Regions from separate parts of the Granulicella sibirica genome, predicted to be linked through region 3. Evidence: riboswitches for the same ligand, from Rfam matches in the RefSeq annotation. Region 3 holds a riboswitch; each other region holds the start of a gene.
What was found. Region 3 has a riboswitch for cobalamin ahead of GRAN_RS06635 (ribonucleoside-diphosphate reductase subunit alpha). Riboswitches for the same ligand answer to the same signal wherever they lie in the genome.

Region 1 (4,995 bases), 1.3 Mb from region 3:
AACGCCAGATCGAGGAGATTGGCCATGGCGTGTGGCTCGCCGTCGGTTGTGGTGAGGGTGCGGCCGAGGTAGATCATGCCTCCGCATTCGGCGTAGATAGGGCGGCCTTGCGCGGCGAAGGTTCGGAGGTTTTCGTGCATGGATGTGTTGGCGCTCAGGGCTTCGGCGTGGAGTTCGGGGTAGCCTCCGCCTAAGTAGAGGGCGTCCAGGTCTTCTGGGAGATGAGGATCGTGCAGGGGGCTGAAGGAGATGATTGTTGCGCCCGCGTTGCGGAGGAGGTCGAGGTTGTCTTCGTAGTAGAAGCTGAAGGCGTCGTCGCGGGCTACGCCGATTCGGATTGGGTCTGTTTTGGTCTCAGATGACGTAGACTGCCGAGCTTCGAGCGGAAACTCGAGAGCCAGGATTCGGTCAAGTTCGAGGTGCGCTTCTGCTGCTTCGGCAAAGAGGCTCAGCACTTCCGTTGCTGGAGCTTCAGAGGCCGCGTGCAGACCGAGGTGGCGCTCGGGGATCGTGATGGCTGGGTCGCGGGGAAGCCAGCCTAAGACCGGGGTGCGGCAGGAGGCGGCGATCGCGGTGGAGAGCATCTGGTAGTGGCGCTCGCTAGCTGCGCGGTTGAGGATGACGCCGGCCAGGTTGAGGGTGAGATCGAAGGACTCGAAGCCAAGGACGACGGCGGCTATGCTGCGGGCGCTCTTCGATGCGTCGAGGACGAGGATGACGGGGAGGCCTAGGAGTTTGGCGATCTCGGCGCTGCTGCCGGTCTCGGTGAGACCATCTTTCCCGTCGAAGAGACCCATCATGCCCTCGACGATGACGGCGTCGGCTCCCGCGCTCGCTTCGGAGAGGACGGCGCGGTTTGCCTCGGGGGTGAGCATCCAGGTGTCGAGGTTGCGGGAGGTGCTGCCGGAGATGCGGGTGTGATGGGTGGTATCGAGGAAGTCGGGACCTCCCTTGAAGGGTTGGACGACGAGGCCGCGCTGGCGCGTGGCGGCGATGAGGGCGAGGGTAACGGTGGTCTTGCCGACGCCGCTGGCGGTTCCGGCTACAAGGAAGCCTTTCATCCCATCACCTCGATGTGGCCCTTGAGGGCGAGGGGAAGACCGGCGACCATGAGGATGACATCGTCGGCGATGCGGGCTACGCGCTGGTTGATCTCGCCGAGAAGATCACGGTAGCGGCGGCCCATGGGGTAGGCGGGGACGACGCCGCTGCCGACCTCGTTCGAGACGAGGATGACGCGGCAGGGGGCGTTGGCGAGGGCTTCGATGAGAGCCTCAATCCGAGGTTCCGTGGCATCGCGGACGTCTTCTGTGCCGGCGTCCATCAGGCTGGCGGCGAAGATGGTGAGGCAGTCGATGAGGAGGATGTCGGCTTCGGTTTCGGTGATGACGCGAGCGAGTTCGAGGGGCTCTTCGATGGTGCGCCAGTGGGTGGGGCGGTCTTCGCGGTGGCGGTCGATCTTGCGGCGCATCTCGTCGTCGACCGCGGATGCGGTGGCGACGAAGACGACGGGGGTGCGGCCTTCGTCGAGATGCCCGGCGAGGCGCTGGGCGTAGCGGCTCTTGCCACTGCGGACGCCGCCGAGAACAAGCGTGACGCTGCCCTGACGGTTGTGAGAAGACGAGTCCTGCACGCTTCGCACTGGTGAATACCATTTCGCTCGATGCAGGAGCACGAGGGCGTCTACATCGGGCGGGATTTGGATTTAGGCAGCGGACACGGCGTGGATCGCTTGATCGCGACGACACCGATATGCTCTCCAGCTCTCCCTAGAAGCCGAATCAAGCCCAGATTGGTACGCGGCCGGTATCCTGACTTGTGCTTCGCTGAATCCGGCTCGCCTTCCCAGGGTCGTTTGCCCCAGTGGCTTCAATTACTTGCCGGACTCTCCGCACATACAGTTACTGGGTAGCGACGGAGTCTCACCGTCTTCCCGAAACCGAATACTTTGCAAGTATAGCGGGAGTGCGGCGTCAGGCGGCGGGAAGGCGAAGTTCGGCGCGGCAGCCGGGCTCGTCCTCGCGGTTGGAGAGGCGGACGGTGCCTTGGTGGCCCTCGGCGATCTGGAGGGCGAGGGCGAGGCCGATGCCCGTGCCCTCGGGCTTGGTGGTGTAGAAGGGCACGAAGAGATTGTCGGGGTTGGTGATGCCGGGGCCGTTGTCGACCACATAGATGGAGACGGCTCCGCGTTCGACCTGCCAGCCGACGCAGACGATGGGCTTGCGCGCGCCCATGTCAGGACCAATCGAGGCTTCGACGGCGTTCTTGACGAGGTTGATGAGGGCCTGCTGAACCTGGTCCTCGTCGATGAACAGGAAGACCTCGGGGCCGGGGTCGATCTGAACCTTCATGCCGTGCTCAAGGTGGGCGACGCGCTCGACGAGGAGGGCCACGGAGATGCGCTTGAGGCGGGGCTTTGGCAGGCCGGAGAGTTGACGGTAGGCCTGGAGAAAGCGGTTGAGGGATTCGGCGCGGTTTTCGATCACGCCGAGGCCGCGTTCGAGGTCTTCGAGGCCGGGGTCGCTCGATTTGGCGAGGCGCGCGCGGAGACTCCCGGCGATGGACTTGATGGGGGTGAGGGAGTTGTTGATCTCGTGGCCCATGACGCGTACGAGGCGACGCCAGGCGTTGCGCTCCTCTTCGCGGAGGGCGGAGCTGACTTCCGAGAGCACGACGAGGATGTGCGGGATGCCGCGCATGCGGAAGCTGGTTCGGTTGACGACCCAGCGGGCTCCGGTGGTGCTGCTGCCGAGGGTGATGGACTCCTCTTCGGCTGGCAGGAGGAGGCTGTCGAGGCCGAGATCGACGCCCCGGCGGCCGACGGCTTCACCCATGCGCAGGCCGAAGACGCGCTCGGCGGCGTTGTTGAGCATCTGGACGCGGCCGTTGCCATCGAAGGCGAGGACGGGAGTCTGCATGGCGCTCATGACGCGCTCGGCGAGGGCGACGGCGTCGAGGGCGCTGCCGCGCTGGGCCTGGAGCATGGAGGCCAGAGCATTGACCTCGATGGCGAGGTCGCCGATGGCGTCGTTACGACGGCCGCCACGGGCGCGGAAGGAGAAGTCGTCCTCGCGGAGGGCGGCGATGACGTTGGCGAGGGTCTGGAGCGGGCGGCTGATGGACTCCATGACGAGCGAGACGACCAGCGCCCAGCCAAGCGCGACGGTGGCCAGGACGGCGAGCAAAGCCGCGATGCCTTCGGAGCGGAGGAAGAAGAAGCAGAGGAGGAAGGCGGGGACGCCCATGAGCCAGAGCTTCTGGCGGAGACGACGTTCGAAGCTGAGGCGCTTGCCGCGTGGACCGAGGGCTACCCGGCGGCGGCTAGAGGCCATACTTTTCGATTCGGCGGTAGAGGGCTCCCCGGCTGAGACCGAGAGCGTCGGCGGCGTGGCTGACGTTGCCACCGGCGCGGCCGAGAGCCTTGCGGATGAGCAGGCTCTCGACGGCTTCGAGGCTCATCTCGTCGAGGCCGGCGGGGGTTCCTGCTTTTTGCGGGTTGAGGCCCAGGTCGCTGACTTCAACCTCGGTTCCTCTGGCCATCAGGACGGCGCGCTCCATGGTGTGGTCGAGCTCGCGGACGTTGCCGGGCCACGCGTACTGCATCATGGCGTGGAGGGCGGCGGGTTCGACGCCGCGCAGGGCCTTACGGTAGCGGGTGGCGTAACGGGAGAGGAAGTGTCCGGCCAGCGCGGGAATGTCTTCGCGACGCTCGCGGAGGGCGGGAAGGCGGATCTCGACGGTGTTGAGGCGGAAGAGGAGGTCTTCGCGGAACTCGCGGGCGGTGACGGCGGCGCGGAGGTCGGCGTTGGTTGCGGACAGGACGCGGACGCTTACGGCGCGGGTACGGGATGAGCCGACGCGTTCGAGCTCGCCGGTTTCGAGGACGCGGAGGAGCTTGGCCTGCTGGCGGATAGGGATGTTGGCGATCTCGTCGAGGAAGAGGGTGCCGTTGTCGGCGAGCTCGAAGCGGCCCATGCGGTCGGTTTTGGCGTCGGTGAAGGCACCCTTGACGTGGCCGAACATCTCGCTCTCGAAGGTGCCTTCGGAGAGCGCGCCGGTGTTGACGGCGACGAGCGAGCGGGCGGCGCGGGAGGATACACGGTGGAGGGTCTGGGCGACGACCTCCTTGCCGGTGCCGTGCTCGCCGGTGATGAGGACGTTGGCGTCCGATGGGCCGATGCGGGAGATGAGCTCGACGACGGGACGCATGGCGGGCGCGCTTGCGATCATCTCGGGGACGCCGTCGGTGCGGGCCATGCGGAGCATCTGGTTCTCGGCTTCGAGGCGGCGGGACTGCTTCTGGCTGCGGTAGAGCTCGACCTGGGTGTTGAGGACGGTGAGGAGCCGGGCGTTCTCCCACGGCTTCTGGATGAAGTCGGTGGCGCCGCGGCGCATGGCTTCGACGGCGAGGTCGATGTTTCCCCAGGCGGTCATAACGATGATGGGAACTTGGGGTTCGAGGGCGTGGACCTTCGAGACGAGATCGAGACCCTCCTGGCCGCTGGTGGTGTCGCGAGAGTAGTTGAGATCGAGGAGGATGCCGTCGAAGCTTTCAAACTGGAGCGCTTCGAGTACGAGCGCGGGGGTGCGGACACACTTGAGGCCGTAGCCCTCGGGCTTGAGGAGGAGCTCTAGGGCTTCGAGAACGTGGGGATGGTCGTCGGCGACGAGGAGGCGGCTATCCCCGTTTGCCTTTCCTGCTCCGTTGCCCGATCTCTCCGCCATACGCGACTCCCTGCTGCTTTCAGTTTGCTGCACTGGCGACCACACCTGTTCTGGCCGAATCGATGGAGATGGCATTCTGTTCGAGCGTGGTGCCGATGGATCGGTCCAGTTCGATTTTAGCTTTCTGGTATGCGGTCATCGCAGCCACAAGGGTACTCTCGGCGGCGTCGAAGTCGCGACGGGCGGTAAGGGTCTGGAGTTGAGAACCGGCGCCAAGTTCCTGTTCCTTTGTAGTGATGTTGAAGGTCTTCTCGGCGAGATCGCGGGCCT
Region 2 (4,995 bases), 1.3 Mb from region 3:
TCACCCAATCCAACCTCCTCGGCCCAGCGGGCACCGTAATCCGAGGCCACAGTTTCCACTACTCCCGCCTCACCTCTCCCGCACCGCAGAAAACAAGCTACGAAGTCACCTACTCCCTCGCTAGCCGCAAAGAGCCGGAAGGCTTCACTCAGGGCAACATCCTCGCTAGCTACATCCACCTTCACTTCCGCGCCAACCCAACCATCGCCCCACACTTCGTAGAAGCCGCACGAACAGCACGCCTGGTGCACGCATGAAGACCAAACTCCTCCTACTCCTTACGCTTTTAGCACTAAGCCTTCAGGCCCACGCCACCCGCACCGTCACCGACGAGACCGGTCGCGCCGTCCAGGTCCCCGACCATCCTCACCGCATCATCTCCCTCGTCCCCAGCGTCACCGACGCCGTCTACTCCATCGGAGCCGGAGACGACGTCGTCGCCGTCAGCGACTACGTCCAGTACCCCGCCGAAGCCAAAAAGAAACCATCCGTAGGCTCCATCCTCACGCCGTCCTTAGAGACCATCGTCTCCCTTCACCCCGACCTCCTCCTCGCCATGAAGACCCAGAACGGCGAAGGCTCCGTCGAAAAGTTCCGCCAGCTCGGCATACCCATCTTCCTCATCGACCCCCACGGCATCGACGGTATCTTCCGCTCCATCCTCTCGCTCGGCGACGCCCTCAACCGCCGCCCCCAGGCCGACGCCGAAGTCGCCAGCCTCCGCCAGCGCCTCGCCGCCGTACGCGCCGGCGCGCAGGGCAAGCCTGTCGTCACTGTGTTCCTCCCCGTCTGGTACGACCCCGTCATCACCATCGGCCACGGAGCCTTCATCACCGAGATGATCGCCGCCGCCGGAGCCCGTTCCGTCACCGCCGACATCCCGCAGGAGTGGCCCCACATCAGCATCGAGGCCGTCATCGCCCGCGCCCCCGACGCGCTCCTTCTCACCCGCGGAGGCAAGGTCACCCTCGAACTCCTAAAGACGCTTCCCGGCTGGCAGTCCATGCCCGCCGTCACCCAGGCAAAGGTCTTCTATGTCGACAAGCGCATGGACTTCGCCAGCCCCGTAGCCTTCGACGCCCTCGAAGACCTCGCCAAACAATTTCATCCGTAAGCCGAGAAGCCATCGGCCCACAACGTCAGCCAAAAGTCAGAGTGTCGGGAAGCGCGGTGCAAATCCGCCACTACCCCGTAACTGTAAGCGCAGAGAGCCATGCACTCACGTGGAACGCCACTGGGCACAAGCCCGGGAAGGCAGCATGGCTCAAGGACGCGTAAGCCAGGAGACCGGCTCTGACTCACCATCTCGAGGGAGACAAAGCATGACCCGCACGACCCACCGGCTAAGCCAACTTATAACTCCGTCCGTTCTCTTTTTAGCAGCAGCATTAAGCCACGCTCAGACTCCGCATGAGGCCACCCTCCACGGAACCGTCAAGGATCCCCTCGGAGCCGTGGTCCAGGGCGCGACCATCTCGCTCATCCACGATGGCGAAGTCCTCACCACCACTCAGTCCGACGCCAACGGCATGTACCACCTCACCGTCCTAACCACCGGCCACTACGCTCTCCGCTCCACCGCCCGCACATTTGTCACCACTGAAGTCACAATCCCCGACTCCGCCCCCACGCACCTCGACATCACTCTCGCCACCCCCACGGCCACGGAAGAGGTTACCGTCACCGCAACCGGCACGCCCACACCCCTCGCGCAGGTGGCCGCTCCCGTCACTGTCCTCACCAGGGAAGACTTCCCCTACAACCAGGACATTCAGGAGCCACTCCGCTACGTCCCCGGCGTCCAGATCACGCAGACCGGCCAATCCGGCGGCACCAGCGGCCTCTACATTCGCGGCGGCGACACGGACGCCAACAAGGTCCTCATCGACGGCATTCCCGCCAACGACGTCGGCGGAGCCGTCGAGTTCGCCAACATCTCCACCGCCGGCATCGCCCGCGCCGAAGTCCTCCGCGAACCCAACAGCGCCCTCTACGGCTCGGACGCCCTCGCCGGCGTCGTCTCGCTCACCACACGCCGCGGCACAACGCCCCTGCCCCAGCTCGACTACTCGGCCGAAGGCGGAAACTTCGGAACCTACCGTCAGGAAGCCGCCCTCGGCGGAGCCATCCGCAAGCTCGACTACTTCTCCGACTTCACCCGTCAGGACACCGGCAACAGCGTCGCCTCCTCCGCCTTTCACAACGCCACCTTCGCCGACAACATCGGCTATCAGCCCAACGACACCACCGACCTCCGCTTCAACTTCCGCCACATCACCACCTCCGGCGGCCAGCCCAACGCCATCCTTCTCTATGGCATCCCCGACTCCGCCAACGTCAGCGAGCAGGACCGCTACCTCGGCGCCGTCCTCAACAGCCAGACCACGTCCCGCTGGCACAACCAGCTCCGCTACGGCAGCCTCCGCCTCAACTTCCTCTACTCCGACTACGCCCCCACCGGCGTCCCCCAGATCGACCCCGAATTCGGCGGCATCGACGACTATCTCGGAGCCCCCGTCACCATTCGCGGAGCCAACGGCTACTCCGTCTCCGGACAGGCCATCTTCCAGTACCCCGGCACCTACCCCAGCTTCTCCACCAACCACACCGCGCGCGACTTCATGTACGCCCAGACCGACTACCGCCTCACCAGCCCCTCCGCGCAGCGCTTCAACCTGCTCGCCGTCGGCGGCTTTAAGTACGAAGACGAGCGCGGGTCCACCGTCTCCACCGGCTTCGACCCCAACACCACAGACCGCCGCAACTACAGCACCATGCTCGAGCTTCAGGGCGACTTCGACCACCGCGCTTACTTCACCATCGGCACCGGCCTTGAGAAGAACGCCGTCTTCGGCTTCGCCGCCACCCCGCGCGCCTCGCTCGGCTACTACCTCGTCCGCCCCGGCGGCAGCAGCCTCTTCAGCGGCACGAAACTCCACGCCAGCTTCAGCAAGGGCATCAAGGAGCCGAGCATCTATCAGCAGGCGAACTCGCTCTTCGGCCTGCTCTCGACGCTTCCCGACGGCGGCTCGCTCATCAGCCAGAACAACATCAGCCCCGCCGGAGCCGAGACCTCCCGCACCTACGATGGCGGCATCGACCAGGAACTCGCCGGAGGCAAAGCCCGCGTCGGCCTCACTTACTTCCACAACGAGTTCGGCAACGGCCTCGAGTTCCTCTCGCAATCGGCCCTCACGAGCTTCGGCATCCCGCAGGCTGCGGTCGATGGCACCCAGTTCGGAGCCTACGTCAACTCCCTCGCCTTCCGCGCACAGGGCCTCGAAACCCAGGTCGAAATCAAGCTCAGCAACCACCTCTTCGCCCGCGGCGGCTACACCCTCCTCGACGCCGTCGTGCAGCGCTCCTTCTCGAGCAGCGCCCTTGCCCCGGTCTTCAACACCTCGTCCAACTTCTCCAACATCGCCATCGGCAGCTACGGCCCTCTGGTCGGCGCACGCCCCTTCCGCCGCGCCCGCAACTCCGCCTACTTCGGCCTCACCTACACCCAAAGCCGCTTCTCCGCCGCGCTCAACGGAACCCTCGTCGGCAAGCGCGACGACAGCACCTTCCTCACCGACGCCGACTTCGGCAACTCGCTCCTCCTTCCTAACCACAACCTCATCGGCAGTTACCAGCGTCTCGAAGCCACCGGGAGCTACCAGGTCGCGCGCCGCCTCGTCGCCTACACTGAGATACAGAACCTGCTGAGCGAGCACTATAGCGAAGCGTTCGGGTATCCAGCCCTCCCGTTCAACTTCCGCTCAGGCATCCGGGTCACCCTCGGGGGAGAGACGTGGAAGCTCAAGTAACCCAAACCCCGCGCACGCTGCCGGCATCGGGCCTCGACCGCCCGATGCTCGGCAGCCCCACGCCCTCCCGACCAATCCCTCTAGCCATCCTCGTCCTCCTTCTAATTGCCGTCCTGGCCGCATCAATCCTCGGATCGTTAGCCGCCGGAGCCGTTCACGTCCCCCTGCGCGCCCTCATCGCCCACCAGGCGCTCACCCCGATGGACCGCATCATCCTCTTCGACCTCCGCCTCCCCCGCGTGCTCGCCTCCGCTCTCATCGGAGCAGCCCTCGCCACCGCCGGCCTTCTCTTTCAAGGCCTCTTCCGCAACCCCATGGCCGACCCTTACGTGATCGGCTCCTCCGGCGGAGCGGTCGTCGGAGCCTGCATCGGCATCCTCTTCTTCTCCCAGGCCGCCTTCCTGGGCTTCAGCGCGACCGCCCTGCTCGCCTTCGCCGGCTCTGTCGTGACCATGCTCCTCGTCTACACCCTCGCCCGGGGCACCGGAGGCACAAACGTCGTCGCCCTCCTGCTCGCAGGCTTCGCCGTCAGCACCATGCTGATGAACAGCACCTACCTCTTCGAGCTTCTCGACCCCGACCCCGCCCGCAGCTCCGCCATCCTCGAAACCTGGCTCCGCGGAACCGTCGGCACACCCGGCTGGCCCCAACTCGCCGTCACATCCTCCCTCTTCGCCATCGCCGCCGTCATCGCCATCCCCCTTATGCGCCGCCTCAACACCCTCGCCCTCGGCGACGAGTATGCCCAGCAGCTCGGCCTTCGTATCGAACGCTCCCGCCTCGCCATCATCCTCACCGGCTCGCTCCTCACCGCCGTGGCCGTCTCCCTCGGAGGCCTCATCGGCTTTGCCGGCCTTATCGTCCCGCACGCCGCCCGCATGCTTCTCGGCCCCGACCACGTCCGCCTCCTCCCCGTCACCGCCCTCGCCGGAGCCATCTTCCTCGTCGCCGCCGACACCCTCGCCCGCACCGTCCTCTCCCCCCGCGAACTCCCCGTCGGCGTCCTCATGGTCTTCGTCGGCGGTCCGTTCTTCCTCTACCTCCTTCGCAAGAGTAAGCAGGAGTACGGCCTGTGACACCCCTCCTCGAACTCCACACCATAGCCTTCGCCCACCCCGCCCGCGAAGTCCTCCGCAATATCTCCTTGGCCATCGAAGAGGGAACCGCCACTGCCCTCATCGGCCCC
Region 3 (4,995 bases):
CCTACGTAGAGCAGAGGCTTCCGTCCCACGCGGTCTACCAGGACAAGCGCAATCACAGTTGCGAGCACGTTCATGATGGCGACGAGGAAAGTGGCAAAGATAGCGCTCTTGTCAGACGCGATACCAGCAAGCGAGAAGATTCGCGGTCCATAGTAGATGATCGTGTTGATCCCGGTGACCTGCTGCAGCACGGTGAACCCGACGGCAGTGAGCAAAGACCCGCGTACCGCGGGACTCCACAGGACACTCCAACGCCGCTCCATCGTGGTCAGCAGGCTTACGCGAATATCTTCGAGAAGAAGCAACGCTCCGGCCTGATCCGTATACGTCTTCAACACGGCTTCCGCTTCGTCTATCCGGTTCTGTGCGTACAGCCAGCGTGGACTTTCTGGAACTGTCATGACCATCAGCAAGAAGAAGACTGCCGGCACCGCCCCGATGCCGAACATGAGTCTCCACGCATGCTGACCTGCGAGCCAGTATCCTGTCAGGTCCGCAAGCGCAATCCCGAGCGTGAGGGCGAACTGATAGAGTCCGATCAGCATGCCGCGCGATTGCGGAGGCGCAAGCTCGGATACATAAACGGGAGCGGTCACTGACGTAAAGCCGATTGCAATGCCGAGCAGGCCGCGCGCAAAGATCAGCGCACCTACGTTGGGCGACCACGGCGCGAGAACCGAGCCCAGAACGAAGATCGCGCCTCCGCACACAAGCGTAGCGCGGCGTCCGATGCGGTCGGCGATCATCCCTCCACTAATCGCGCCAAGCATTGCCCCAACCAGCACGACGCTGACGACAGCCTCTTCCATCTGTGTTGAGAGTGCGAAGGTGGAGCGCACATAGATGAGCGCAGCCGCGATGATGCCCATATCGAAGCCATACAGGAGTCCGCCGAGTCCAGCTATCAGCGAGACTCGCCAGAGGAAACCACGCTTCACCCTCGACCGTACCGCGGGTTCCATTTCCTGCAAGACTTCACCTCATAGGGTCTTCGCTGCTGTCGAATGCGCACTTAGTAATGTTTCATAAGGAAACACCAAGCAGCTTTCCCGCGCAACAACTTTGTTCAGTTCGCAACTTCACAGTTGCAGGCGCACCTTCGCTTTCGTGAGTACTGAAGAGATTGCGACCATGAGCATGGTGAACAACATCGCTTTAAGAACACCAGGTAAACCGAAGTTCATGTGGGTGCCGAGGTAAGTGATCCCTAAAGCGGAGAAGAGAAAGAACCACAGATCGGGCAGGAGGTAGGTTAGGAGGGCGTTTGAGCCGGCGGGTTTGATGAAAAAGGCCCATCCGGTCTTCTTCTGCATGTCACAGACCCAATAGAGCATGGTGAAGCAGAGGACGCTGGCTGCGGTGCTATAGAGGCACCAGGTGGGGGTGGCTCGGATTTTCGAGACTCCGAGGGGGGTGAGTAGGTAAGCGGAGACCAGGCAGATGAGGGCGAAAGAGATGGAGTATGCGATTTTCTTGCGGTTCTCGGGCCATTGGGGGCCTAAGAAGATGGTGGAGGTGAGGATGCCGGCCATAATATTCAGGGGCATGGAGAAGTTGCCGAAGGGCCAGACGTAGAGAGGTATGTGGTTGAAGATGTTGAGGATGTGGGCGGAGCAGAGGGAGTTCAGGGCTACGAGTAGGACAAACCAGGCGCCAGGCGCCCAGATAGCGCGGCGGGTCGGGACGTAGAGCAGGGATGTGGCGAAGTAGCTAAAGCCAATCAATCCAAGGATTTCGGGGTAAGAGAAGTTGATCCAGCCGATTCCACCGCTGGGGGTTGTGCGGCGGAACATGGCGTACATGATGACGACGAGCGCGAGGCCGAGCAGGCGGAGCCAAGTCTTTGATTTTGAGGTACTTGAGTAGACATTGAGGTAGAGCATGGCGCCGAGTAGGGCGATGAGGGCCCAGACGCTTCCAGGGAGGAGCATTGGGCCGGCCTGGTCGGCGTTTGCCAGGACAAGGCCGATGACGACGAGGCCAAGGGAGCGGAGGAAGATGTGGAGCCATAGGGCGGGCATCGATGGGTTCTGCTTGAGGCGCGCCCGGACCGAGAGGGGCATGGACATCCCTATGATGAACAAAAAGAAGGGGAAAACCATGTCCACGTAGGTCATGTAGTCGAGGCGGCCGGGGGCGTGATAGGTCCAGTACGGGAGGTGTTTCACTTCGGCGAGCTCGTTGACGAAGATCATGACGATCATCGTGATGCCGCGGAAGATGTCGATCGAGGCGACTCTGTTTGTGGTCTGGCTGGAGGGCTGCATTGTGCTCAAGTATGCCGCTTTTGTACGGTAGGATGTGGGGGGTTGTGCGGTAAATGCGGTTAGCGGGCCGGTAGAAAACGTGGTGGAGGGCGCGTCTTTACTGGCTAAAACTGATTTGCGACATGTTTTTTTGCGGTAAGCGGTGTGGTGGGGACTCCCTGGGGTGATTTGGAGGCTGCATTTGTCAAGCGTGTGCGGCCGCAAAACGGACTGGTGGAATTTCGGCTGGTTCGAGCGGTCCGTCCAGATATCCACAACATCTAGTAGCGGAGAGCGCAGGACGCCTATATAGTGATGTTCATTCCATGGTTCCCCGGATGTGAGTCCGGAGATGAAAAGGGAATCCGGTGAGAGTCCGGAACTGCCCCGCAGCGGTAAGCAGGTACGAACGCCACGATGACACTGGGTGCAAACCTGGGAAGTCCGGCAAGTAGGTCAGAACCTGCAGAGTCCGAAGACCTGCCATAGAAATATTCGCTGGCGCCTCCGAGGGGAGGCGAGGTGGCAGTGACTCGTTCCGCGGCAGCTCTCCGTGCTGGAACGCTTCTCCTGTTTCCTCGCAACCCTTTGAGGCAAGGAGACGGTCCATGGCCACCAATGCACTTCCTCATCTTGATTCCTCGCTTCAGATCCCCACGTCCTTTCTCTCCGGAACCAGCGGCGGCAGCGTCGCTGATTTCTCGGGTTTTCAGGTCATCCGCCGCAATGGCTCGCTTTCTGCGTTCGACGAGAGCAAGATCTCGAATGCCATCACCAAGGCCTTTATCGCGGTCGAGGGTACGACGGCGACCGGATCGCGACGCATCCATGACGCCGTGCGGGAGCTGACCACACAGATTGTGGTAGCGCTGAGCCGCCGGGCGGACAAGGCGCGCGCGCTGCACATCGAGGACATCCAGGACCAGGTGGAGCTTGCCCTGATGCGGTCAGGGGAGCACAAGGTCGCGCGAGCCTACGTGCTCTATCGCGCGGAACGGGCGGAACAGCGGCGGGTGCGCGCCCAGGTGGTGATTCAGTCCGTTCCAGCGCTCAAGGTCAGGCTGGCGAGCGGAGAGACGGTTCCTCTCGATGAGGTGCGGCTGCAGCGCGAGGTCGAGATGGCATGCCATGGGCTTGACGGAGTGAGCGCCGACGCCGTGATGTCAGAGGTTCGGCGCAACCTGTACGACGGTATCCTGGAGCATGAGGTCGGACTTGCCCAGACGATGTCGGCGCGTTCCCTGGTGGAGCAGGAGCCGAACTATGCGTTCGTGAGTGCGAGGTTGCTGATCAACATTCTGCGCGACGAGGCGCTGGGTTTCGTCCTGCCGGAGGCTGTCACTCCCATGAGGCAGAGTGTCACGATCGATTACGCCACTTACTTCCCGGCGTATATCCGGAAGGCGATCTTGCTGGACATTCTCGATAAGGAGCTTGGGCTTTTCGATCTGTCGCGGGTGGCGGCGGCGCTCGACGCGAGCCGAGATGGCAACTTCCAGTTCCTCGGATTGCAAACTTTGTATGACCGCTACTTCCTGCATGAGGGCGGTGTTCGGTTCGAGCTTCCGCAGGCGTTCTTTATGCGGGTAGCGATGGGACTGGCGATTCGCGAGATCGACCGCGAGGCGAAGGCCATCGAGTTCTACCAGTTGCTCTCGAGCTTCGACTTTATGTGCTCGACACCGACACTGTTCAATTGTGGGACGCTGCGTCCGCAACTTTCGTCGTGCTTTCTCACGACGATCGAGGATGACCTTGCGGGCATCTTCAAGGCGGTGAAGGATAATGCGCTGCTGTCGAAGTATGCGGGCGGACTGGGCAACGACTGGAGCAGCGTGCGTGGCCTTGGTTCGCATATCAAGGGCACGAACGGTCAGTCGCAGGGGCTCGTTCCTTTCCTGAAGGTGGCGAACGACACCGCGATTGCTGTGAACCAGGGAGGCAAGCGCAAAGGCGCGGTCTGCGGCTATCTCGAGACGTGGCACATCGATATCGAGGAGTTCCTCGATCTGCGCAAGAACACCGGTGACGACCGCCGGCGCACGCACGATATGAATACGGCGAACTGGGTGCCGGACCTCTTCATGCAACGGGTCGAGGAGGATGGCACGTGGACGCTCTTCTCTCCCGATGAGGTGCCGGACCTACATGACCTTTACGGGCGGGCGTTCGCGGAACGCTATGCGCACTACGAGACGAAGGCCGCGCGTGGCGAAGTTCGGGTGATGCGTACGGTGAAGGCAGTAGAGCTTTGGCGAAAGATGCTTACGATGATCTTCGAGACCGGGCATCCGTGGATCACCTTCAAGGACCCGTGCAATCTTCGCTCGCCACAACAGCATGCGGGTGTGGTGCATTCATCGAACTTATGCACGGAGATCACGCTGAATACTTCGGCGCAAGAGATTGCCGTGTGCAATCTCGGCTCGATCAACCTTGCAAACCACATGACGGAGGGTGGACTGGATCGGGCGCGGCTACGGCGCACGGTTCGTACCGCGATGCGGATGCTCGACAACGTGATCGACATCAACTTCTATACGGTACCCGAGGCGCGCGCGTCCAACCTGCGGCACCGGCCTGTGGGCCTTGGCATTATGGGTTATCAGGACGCGCTCTATCAGCAGCGCATTCCGTTTGCCTCCTCGGAGGCGGTTCGCTTTGCGGACGAGAGCATGGAGTGCATCAGCTATGAGGCGATCTCGGCCTCGGTCGATCTGGCTGAGGAACGGGGACGATATGCGAGCTT

Region 1: linked by a shared signal. The riboswitch ahead of cobU (bifunctional adenosylcobinamide kinase/adenosylcobinamide-phosphate guanylyltransferase) and the one ahead of GRAN_RS06635 (ribonucleoside-diphosphate reductase subunit alpha) in region 3 are both predicted to bind cobalamin.
Region 2: linked by a shared signal. The riboswitch ahead of GRAN_RS00995 (TonB-dependent receptor) and the one ahead of GRAN_RS06635 (ribonucleoside-diphosphate reductase subunit alpha) in region 3 are both predicted to bind cobalamin.

Annotation. Positions count from the first base shown of each region.
Region 1 covers NZ_RDSM01000001.1:247,664-252,658, forward strand. Annotated here, with positions in the region: gene GRAN_RS01005 (cobyrinic acid a,c-diamide synthase CobB) at 1-1,061, opposite strand, end outside; gene cobU (bifunctional adenosylcobinamide kinase/adenosylcobinamide-phosphate guanylyltransferase) at 1,058-1,633, opposite strand; cobalamin riboswitch at 1,785-1,959, opposite strand; gene GRAN_RS01015 (sensor histidine kinase) at 1,974-3,332, opposite strand; gene GRAN_RS01020 (sigma-54-dependent transcriptional regulator) at 3,322-4,725, opposite strand; gene GRAN_RS01025 (TolC family protein) at 4,745-4,995, opposite strand, start outside.
Region 2 covers NZ_RDSM01000001.1:242,622-247,616, reverse strand. Annotated here, with positions in the region: gene GRAN_RS01005 (cobyrinic acid a,c-diamide synthase CobB) at 1-257, shown strand, start outside; gene GRAN_RS01000 (ABC transporter substrate-binding protein) at 254-1,114, shown strand; cobalamin riboswitch at 1,137-1,310, shown strand; gene GRAN_RS00995 (TonB-dependent receptor) at 1,323-3,809, shown strand; gene GRAN_RS00990 (FecCD family ABC transporter permease) at 3,794-4,885, shown strand; gene GRAN_RS00985 (ABC transporter ATP-binding protein) at 4,882-4,995, shown strand, end outside.
Region 3 covers NZ_RDSM01000001.1:1,580,486-1,585,480, reverse strand. Annotated here, with positions in the region: gene GRAN_RS06645 (sugar porter family MFS transporter) at 1-962, opposite strand, end outside; gene GRAN_RS06640 (heparan-alpha-glucosaminide N-acetyltransferase domain-containing protein) at 1,080-2,267, opposite strand; cobalamin riboswitch at 2,557-2,748, shown strand; gene GRAN_RS06635 (ribonucleoside-diphosphate reductase subunit alpha) at 2,855-4,995, shown strand, end outside.